DNA from 2 places in the Ruminococcus sp. CAG:57 genome. Region 2 is predicted to be linked to the other one. Evidence: predicted binding sites of a transcription regulator. Region 2 holds the regulator's gene; the other holds the start of a gene.
What was found. The regulator LexA, encoded in region 2, represses DNA repair genes until DNA is damaged. The targets are predictions, from matches to a motif close to CNAACANNTGTTNG.
Positions count from the first base shown of each region.

Region 1: the regulator LexA is predicted to act here: its motif matches at 2,513-2,526, upstream of uvrB (excinuclease ABC subunit UvrB).

Region 1 covers NZ_FR890688.1:22,168-26,609, forward strand. Annotated here, with positions in the region: gene QVO88_RS01080 (PHP domain-containing protein) at 1-352, opposite strand, end outside; gene QVO88_RS01085 (RluA family pseudouridine synthase) at 559-1,530, opposite strand; gene QVO88_RS01090 (hypothetical protein) at 1,539-1,955, opposite strand; gene uvrB (excinuclease ABC subunit UvrB) at 2,542-4,442, shown strand, end outside.
Region 2 covers NZ_FR890700.1:104,309-108,750, reverse strand. Annotated here, with positions in the region: gene spoVG (septation regulator SpoVG) at 19-306, opposite strand; gene murC (UDP-N-acetylmuramate--L-alanine ligase) at 466-1,875, shown strand; gene lexA (transcriptional repressor LexA) at 1,921-2,508, shown strand; gene QVO88_RS02980 (zinc ribbon domain-containing protein) at 2,645-3,352, shown strand; gene QVO88_RS02975 (LTA synthase family protein) at 3,518-4,442, opposite strand, start outside.

The DNA.
Region 1 (4,442 bases), on a different contig from region 2:
CAGGGATAGGATATCTTGCCATTACCTTTTCTATCATTTCCTTTGCACAGTCTTTTCTTATCTGGCATGACTTCAGGCAAAGACCTTCCAGCCTGTCTGGCTTCTGCGGTGCATAGCAAAGAATGTGTACTTTTGAATTGCGCTTCTTGTCCCATGCGGAAAGCTCTACCGCAGGAATGACCTTGACCCCATAACGTTCGCCAAGTATTTGCGCTCTGTTTGATGATGAAAGAGTGTCATGGTCTGTTATCGCAAGAAAGTCAAGTCCCATTCTTTTTGCCTGAACAATGACCTCTTCTATACCAAGCGAGCCGTCAGACAGTGTTGTGTGACAATGCAGATCTCCTGTCATACCTTTGTTCCTCCAAATCTATAAAATATATCTGTCATTTTCTGTATATATAGTACAGCCGTTAAATTTGACTAAATAATTATAACATATTTTATATACATTTGCAAGCACTTTTGAACAATTTACACAAAATTTGCACGAAAATTATATTATTTTGTCGTATATGACAAATCCACAGTGTCGAAATAGTGCGATTTAACGAAACATCAGAGCTTATATCCGAAGAATTTTTCGCAAAACCATACGTCTTTAACCTGAAAGCTCTTGCCGTTTAGATATTCAAGTATACCTGCGTCAGTGGTGAATTTAAAGGTGAGCTTGTACGAATAAAGTGCCTGCGTTTTCACATTGTATGCACGGTTGACTTTATTTATTCCGTATTTGCCGTCACCAAGGAGAGGATGACCAATGTGAGCAAGGTGCGCCCTTATCTGATGCGTCCTGCCTGTGACAAGGTCAACTTCGAGAAGTGCAAGGTTATCAGCCTTGTTTTCCGCAAGCACACGATAAGAGGTTATCATGGTGCGGCTGCCCTCAAATTTCTTGTCAGATACCTTGACGGTCTTTGTCGCCTCGTCCTTTTGATGATAAGCCGTGAGCCGTGCAGACTTTTCCTTTGGTATGCCAACGGTCACGCAAAGATAAAGCTTTTCAAGCTCTCTGTCTTTAACTTTCTGATTAAGCACACGCAAACTTTCAGCATTTTTCGCACATATTACAATGCCGCCTGTGTTGCGGTCGATCCTGTTGCAAAGGGCAGGAGCAAAAGACAGCTCCTCCTCAGGACGGTATTCACCCTTTTCATAAAGATAGTGCTGTATCCTGTTTATAAGTGTGTCCGCCGAACCGCTTTCGTCCTCATGTACCACAAGTCCGCACTTTTTGTCGCAGAGGATAATATTCTCGTCCTCGTAAATAATATTCAAAGACGTTGGCGCACTGAGAAAAGCAGGTCTGTCAGCAACTTCGCCCTCGAAAAATTCGTCATTGATGTAAAGCTGCATAACGTCACCGCAAGCAAGCCGTGTGGATATCTCACAGCGTTTGCCGTTGACCTTGATACGCTTTAGGCGCAGATATTTGTACAGCAGATTTTTAGGCAGCTTCGGCACAGCCTTTGTGAGAAACTTGTCAACACGCTGACCTGCGTCATTCTGATTTATTATAAATTCTCTCATGTCATACCTCAGAGCTTCACACGAGCTGAGAATCCTCCGTCAATAAGCTCGTCAAGACCGGTGCTGTCAGCACCGCTTTCACGGAGAAGCAGAAGAATTTCTGACATATCGCAGGCTTTGCCTTTACGGCGAGATATCTCCTCTTCACATTTGATAGCATATTGTAAAGGCTTTTTGTCAGCAGGGAAGTTCACATCTGATCCTTGAGCGATGAGCCATTTAATGAAATCAACACTTCGTTTGTCGGGCTTGAGAACACCATCCTGCTCAACAAAGTCAGCACTTTCGATAGCAGTGAGCAGGAAAGTAAGCCCGTTGCTGTCAGTGTCGTTGTAGTCCACATCGTCAGAGATGAATAAGAATTTAAGCTCTTCCAGTTCACGCTTTGAGAGGGTGTAGTTGTATTCGTCATATGATCTATTCATGTTACGTCCTCCTGAAATTATTACTATAGTGATATTATAACCTAAAGTGTGGGAGAATGCAAGAGGGGGAGCGGTATTAAGTGAGGAGTGAGAAATGAGGAATGGGCAAAGCTGAACAGAGATGTGGACAAGCACCGAGCATAGCGATTTTGCGGCAGAAGAACCTCTCCAGAACAATCTGTAGGGGCGAACAGTGTTCGCCCGTGCTCAGGATTTGCTGTAAATTCAGAATTGTCGGGGAGAATTTTTTGCTGCCGAACCTTGTTGTTGCCGTGGGTTTATTACTTCGACGAGCGAACAGTGTTCGCCCGTGTTCAGGATTTGCTGTAAATTCTGAATTGTAGGGGTGCGGTGGGATAATTTTGTTTCTATATCAAAATGTTGTTACCGTGGGTTTGTTTCTTCGACGGGCGAACGGTGTTCGCCCCTACACATACATCGAGCTGATACCGCAGGTTGAGTAACAATACCAGTCCGAAAAATCGTACATATACGCAAATTAAAAAAATATTGATAAAAAAGCCTTTACAATTAAAAATAAATGTAATATAATAATTAAAACAACTGTTCGATTGAGGAGGCATTTATGGATAAGTTTCAGCTTGTTTCAGATTATAAGCTTTCAGGCGATCAGCCCGAAGCAGTGGATGCTTTAGTAAAGGGTATCGAAAGCGGTATGAGAGAGCAGACCCTTATGGGCGTTACAGGTTCCGGCAAGACCTTTACTATGGCAAACGTTATTGCTAGGATAAACCGTCCAACGCTCGTGCTTGCCCATAATAAGATACTTGCCGCTCAGCTTTGCTCTGAGTTCAAGGAGTTTTTTCCGAACAATGCCGTGGAATATTTCGTGTCCTACTATGACTATTATCAGCCTGAAGCCTATGTGCCTAGCAAGGACGTTTATATCGAAAAGGACAGCTCCGTTAATGACGAGATAGATAAGCTCCGCCATTCCGCTACATCCGCTATCGCCGAACGCCGTGACGTTATCATCGTCGCCAGCGTTTCTTGTATCTACTCCCTTGGTGACCCTGAGGAGTATAAGTCCATGGTGGTGTCTATACGTCGTGGTATGGAGAAATCCCGTGACAGACTTATCGCTGACCTTGTGGGTATCCAGTATGAGCGTAACGATATAAATTTCGTGAGAAACAAGTTTCGTGTCAGGGGAGATGTGGTGGAGATATTCCCTGCAAATTCTACAGACACTGCCATAAGAGTGGAGTTCTTCGGAGATGAGATAGACCGTATCACTGAAATAAACGTAGTGACTGGCGAGGTGCTTTGCTCACTTGCTCACGCTGCAATTTTCCCTGCTTCCCATTATATTGTCAGCCGTGATAAAATGCATGACGCTATCGAGGAGATAAAGCAGGAGCTTGACGAGCGTATCAAGTATTTCAAAGACAACGATATGCTTATCGAAGCTCAGCGTATCGCACAGCGCACCAACTATGATATTGAGATGTTGGAAGAGATAGGCTTTTGCAGCGGTATCGAGAACTATTCCCGTGTGCTTGCAAGACGTCCCGCAGGCTCTACGCCGTTCACTTTGCTTGACTTCCTACCTGAGGATTTTGTGCTTTTCGTGGACGAGTCACACGTTTCTCTGCCGCAGGTAAGAGGTATGTATGCAGGCGACAGAGCACGAAAACAGACCCTAGTTGACTATGGCTTCCGCCTGCCGTCAGCAATGGATAACAGACCGCTGACCTTTGATGAGTTTTATTCTCATATCAATCAGGCGGTGTTCGTGTCAGCTACCCCAGGACCTATTGAGCAGGAAAAGTCACAGCAGATAGTGGAGCAGGTCATAAGACCGACAGGTCTGCTTGACCCTGAGATAATCGTAAAGCCGACTGAGGGTCAGATAGAGGATTTGCTCAGCGAGATAAATATGCGTACCGCTAAAAATCAGCGTGTGCTTGTTACTACTCTTACAAAGAAAATGGCTGAGGATCTCACAAATTATCTCAAGAGCTTTGACGTAAAGGTGAGATATATGCACCACGATATCGACACTATCGAGCGTATGGAGATAATCCGTGACCTGCGACTGGGCGAGTTTGATGTGCTCGTTGGTATCAACCTTTTGCGTGAGGGTCTTGACCTGCCTGAGGTAACTCTTGTGGCTATACTTGATGCTGATAAAGAGGGCTTCCTGCGTTCTGAAAGCGCACTTATACAGACCATTGGCAGAGCCGCTCGAAACGCCGAGGGCAAGGTAATAATGTATGCCGACACCGTGACACGCTCAATGGAAAAGGCTATCACCGAAACGGAGCGCCGTCGTGCAATACAGATGAAGTTCAACGAAGAACACGGCATAGTTCCGAAAACTATCGTCAAGGATATAAGAGATGTAATAGAGATATCCACCAAGGAAGAGGTGGAATACGAGGCAAGGCAGAAAACAAAGCTTTCAAAGCAGGAAACTGCAAAGCTCATAGAAAAGCTCACCAAGGAAATGAAAGAGGCGGCAAA
Region 2 (4,442 bases):
GGCTTTTTTTTGTCGTTCTCAGCTTAGATCCTGCTGTTCCGCCGCCTGCCTGTCAAGCTCCATGCGGTAAGCAGAAAGTATCTCTCCCTCTATCTCATTGCGAAGCTCGCTGTCGATGGGGTGAACGATATCACGGAAAACCCCGTTGTCATCACGGCGGCTGGGCATAGCCACAAAAAGTCGCTCCTCTCCCTGCACTATCTTGATATCATGTACCGCAAAACTGCCGTCAAAGGTCAGGCTCACAACGGCTCTGAGCTTGCCCTCGTTTATAAATCTTCTGAATTTTATCTCTGTTATAGTCATTTTCATGCGTCCTTTCTTGTGATGTAATGCCTGTAGTAATATTTTTGCCTCTTTTTTTGAAAAATAATCAAAAAAGGGGTTTATTTTTTTTTAGAAATGTTATATAATAAAATAAACATACATTCTGAATTATCTATTATTCTAAGGAGTATTACAAAGATGATAACAAATGAGATCTTGAAAAATATAAAGCACGTTCATTTTATCGGTATAGGCGGCTCTGGTATGTACCCTCTGGTGCAGATATTCCATTCAAAGGGATATTTCATCACAGGCTCAGACAATAACGAAACCGAAACTCTTGAAGCCGTAAGAAAGCTTGGCATCGAAGTCTTTCTCGGTCAGAGAGCCGAGAATATCAAGGGTGCAGACCTTATAATCTATACCGCCGCAATAATGGCAGATAACCCTGAGCTTATCGCCGCAAAGGCAAGCGGTGCGATCTGCTGCGAAAGAGCCGAGATACTTGGCCTTGTCACAAGCTGGTATACGAACGCTCTTTGCGTTTCAGGCACTCACGGAAAGACCACAACTTCTTCCATGCTCACACAGATATTCGTTCAGGAGGGTACTGACCTTTCCTGCGTTATAGGTGGAAAGCTCCCAAGCATAGGCGGCTCAGGCAAGGCAGGCTCATCACAAACTATGGTCTGTGAATCCTGTGAGTTCGAGGACCATTTTCTCAGACTTTTCCCTGACGTTTCAATTATCCTGAACGTTGACGCAGACCACCTTGAGTATTTCAAGAATATTGAAAATATCATAAAGTCTTTCCATAAGTTTGCAACCATGGCTTCAAAAGCCGTTATCTATAATGGCGATGACGCAAATACCCTGAAAGCCGTTGAGGGTGTCGACAAGGAAATGATATCTTTTGGCTGGGATAAGAAAAACGATTATTCTGCCGTTATAAAGTCGAAAAAAGGCTTGCAGACACGCTTTGAGCTTTATCATAAGGGCGAGTTCGTCAGAGAGCTTACTATCCACGTTCCTGGCGACCATAACGTCATGAACGCCCTTGCAGCTATCGCTGCCGCAAGATATTCAGGCGTTTCATGGGAGGGTATCGAAAAGGGACTTGATACTTTCTTTGGCGCAATAAGACGTTTCGAGAAGATAGCCGAGGTCAAGGGCGTTACTATCGTTGATGATTACGCTCACCACCCAAAGGAGATCGAGTGTACACTGAAAGCCGCAAAGGGTCTTGATTTCAACAGAGTGTGGGCAGTTTTCCAGCCTTTCACCTATTCAAGAACAAAGATACTCATGAACGATTTTGTGAAAGCGCTTTCTATTGCAGATATTGCCGTTGTAACGGATATCATGGGAAGCCGTGAGAAAAATACCGACGGTGTTTATGCTGAACAGCTTGCAGAGAAGATACCAAATGCAGTTTGGTTCAAGACCGACCACGAGCTTGTTGACAAGCAGACTGCACAGCAGAAGGAATATAACTTCTCACAGTGTATCGACTATATAAAGAAAAACTGCAAGGAGGGCGACCTTGTTATAACTCTTGGCTGCGGAGATGTCTATAAGCTTGCAAAAAGGCTTGCAAAAGAGCTTTAGGCTTAGAAGATAAAGATTTATTGATATAACAGAAAGGACGGAGCTATGAGAAAAGTAACCGAGAACGAGAAAATGGTATTCGAGTTCATAAAGGATCGCATAGAAGAGGGATATCCGCCGACAGTTAGGGAGATATGTGCGGAGTTTGGCTTTAAGTCTACCTCAACAGCCCATAGATATATAAATAATCTCACCGCAAAAGGTCTTCTTGAAAAGGGAAATAACCAGAACAGAGCCATAAGGCTCACAGGCGGCAACGGCATGAAGATCCCCCTTGTGGGAACTGTCACCGCAGGTATCCCTATCACTGCCATTGAGGAGATAACAGACTATATAAGCTTCCAGCCTGCAAGGCATTACAGCAATCCGCTTTTTGCCCTAAAGGTAAGGGGAGAGTCCATGATAAACGCCGCTATCCTTGACGGAGATATGGTAGTTATAGAGCAGACCCCATATGCAGAAAACGGTGATATAGTCTGCGCACTTGTTGACAACGAGTCAGCTACCATAAAGACTTTCTATAAAGAGGACGGCCATTACAGACTGCAGCCTGAAAATGACACCATGGATCCTATCATAGTAGACGAAGTAAGCATACTTGGCAAGGTTGTGGGCGTTGTAAGATATCTGTAAATATAGATAAAGAAGATTTGTAGGGGCGAACAGCGTTCGCCCGTGTCATTAAAGAAAACGGGCGGATAGTCCAACATAGATATAGAAAAAACTTCGACAAACAAAACAGTTCTAAGTGTGTAAAGGATTGGTAATAATGAGCAGACATTGTACATTCTGCGGTTCTAAGCTGGAGGACGGAGCTAAGATATGCACCAACTGCGGAAAAATGGTACCTATCGCCTCATCGACCCAAAGACGTGGCGAGCAGGAGTTTATAGACCGTTCAAGGATACAGGGCATACCGAAGCGTGTTTACGAACACCCGAAAAGAGCCGAAGCAGAGGAAAGAATGCGCCGAGAGCAGGAAGCTCGCAGGGTAAAGCGTGTAAGAGAGACAGACCGAAACAGAGAAATGAGTGCGGCAGACTATAGGCGCACCCCAACTGAACATTCAAGCAGCGGCAAAGAGAATTATGGTAAGGGCAAAAAGATACTAAAGACTCTGTTTAAGATCACAGTGGTAATACTGGTGATATATTTTGTGATCGCTTTTGTGAGAATATTCAGCGTAAGACATTCCACCTACGATTTCGATACCGAAATGAAATTGGCAAGCGAAAATTACGGTGAAGCCGTTGACGCATATTTCAAAGACGGCAAGTGGAAATATAACATCTTTAAAAATCAGGTGTCCTATGAGGGAACTTCCGAAAGCGGCGACGATTATGTTATGATATTCGGCAAGAATGACGGTCAGACTGTCGTAAGGCAAATGACAAAGAACAGCAAGAAGGTCGCTTCTGACAGCATAATGAACGATGTCATGGGAATGTTCATGTTCGAGAAAAAGGTCACAGGATAAAAAAAATAAGCGCATAATTATGTAGTTATTTGTAGTGGCGAACAGTGTTCGCCCGCATTTTGACACGCATTATAAAACGAAACGGACGAAGTAAAAAAGCTTCGTCCGTTTATTGTTTTGTAGGGAATCGTCCCACTTTTTTTGTTGTTTGTGTTTTTTAACAGCCTAATTTACACTATTGTCACGCTTTTCATCAAACATTTTGTAATACTGCACAGTTTCATATTCGTTCAGCGTGTCCTTGTATTTGTCAGCCACATCATTTATAGAATACCATTCTCCGTCAGCCGTCTTGTAGCCGTAAGAGCTTATTATCGGAATGTCACAGCGTATCTTGTCAAGCTCCTGCTGATATCTCGACTTTGGGAGTCCAGCCGCTTCCATGACCTCGTTTGAAAGATAGTTAAGGCTTATATCGTCTATCTTCTCCGCTTCAACGCCCTTGTTGCTCCAAATAAGGAAAGGAGTCTGTCGAAGTCTTGAGTAATCCTCCGTTGAAAGTAAAGCCACGTCCTTGCCATAGAGATATTCCGTGAAGTCTATGATATGCGGATAATGGTCGCCGAACATTACGATTATGACCTCTTCCTGCTTGTGTCGGAAATAGTTTATAAGCTCTCCCAACGCCTTGTCAGACTGATAGATAAGATTTAGATATTCCTGTGCCGCAGGGTCGTTGTAGTCCTCAAAGGTTATCTCATGAATAACACCCTCCGGATGATCATACGGCGCATGGTTCTGCATGGTCGCTGTCCATACAAAATAAGGCGAGCCTGCATGTCTTTCATATTGCTCTTCAATATATCTGAAAATGGTTTCATCTGTGATATTTCCGTTGAAATATTGGATATCGCTCATTCTGTCCTGACAATTGTATATCCTGTCTTTGAATTGAAGCTGTTCATAGGCGTTGCCTATATCCCATAGTCCCTCAGAGCAAGGCGAGATAGCCTGCGTTGTGTAGCCAAGCTCGTTTAGCCAGCTTACAAGACCGTTTTGTTTGTCGTTGAGATATTGGGTGAATACTGCACTTCCCGACGGCAAAAAGCCAAGGGTGTTGCCGGTGAGAAATTCATACTCAGAGTTGCAG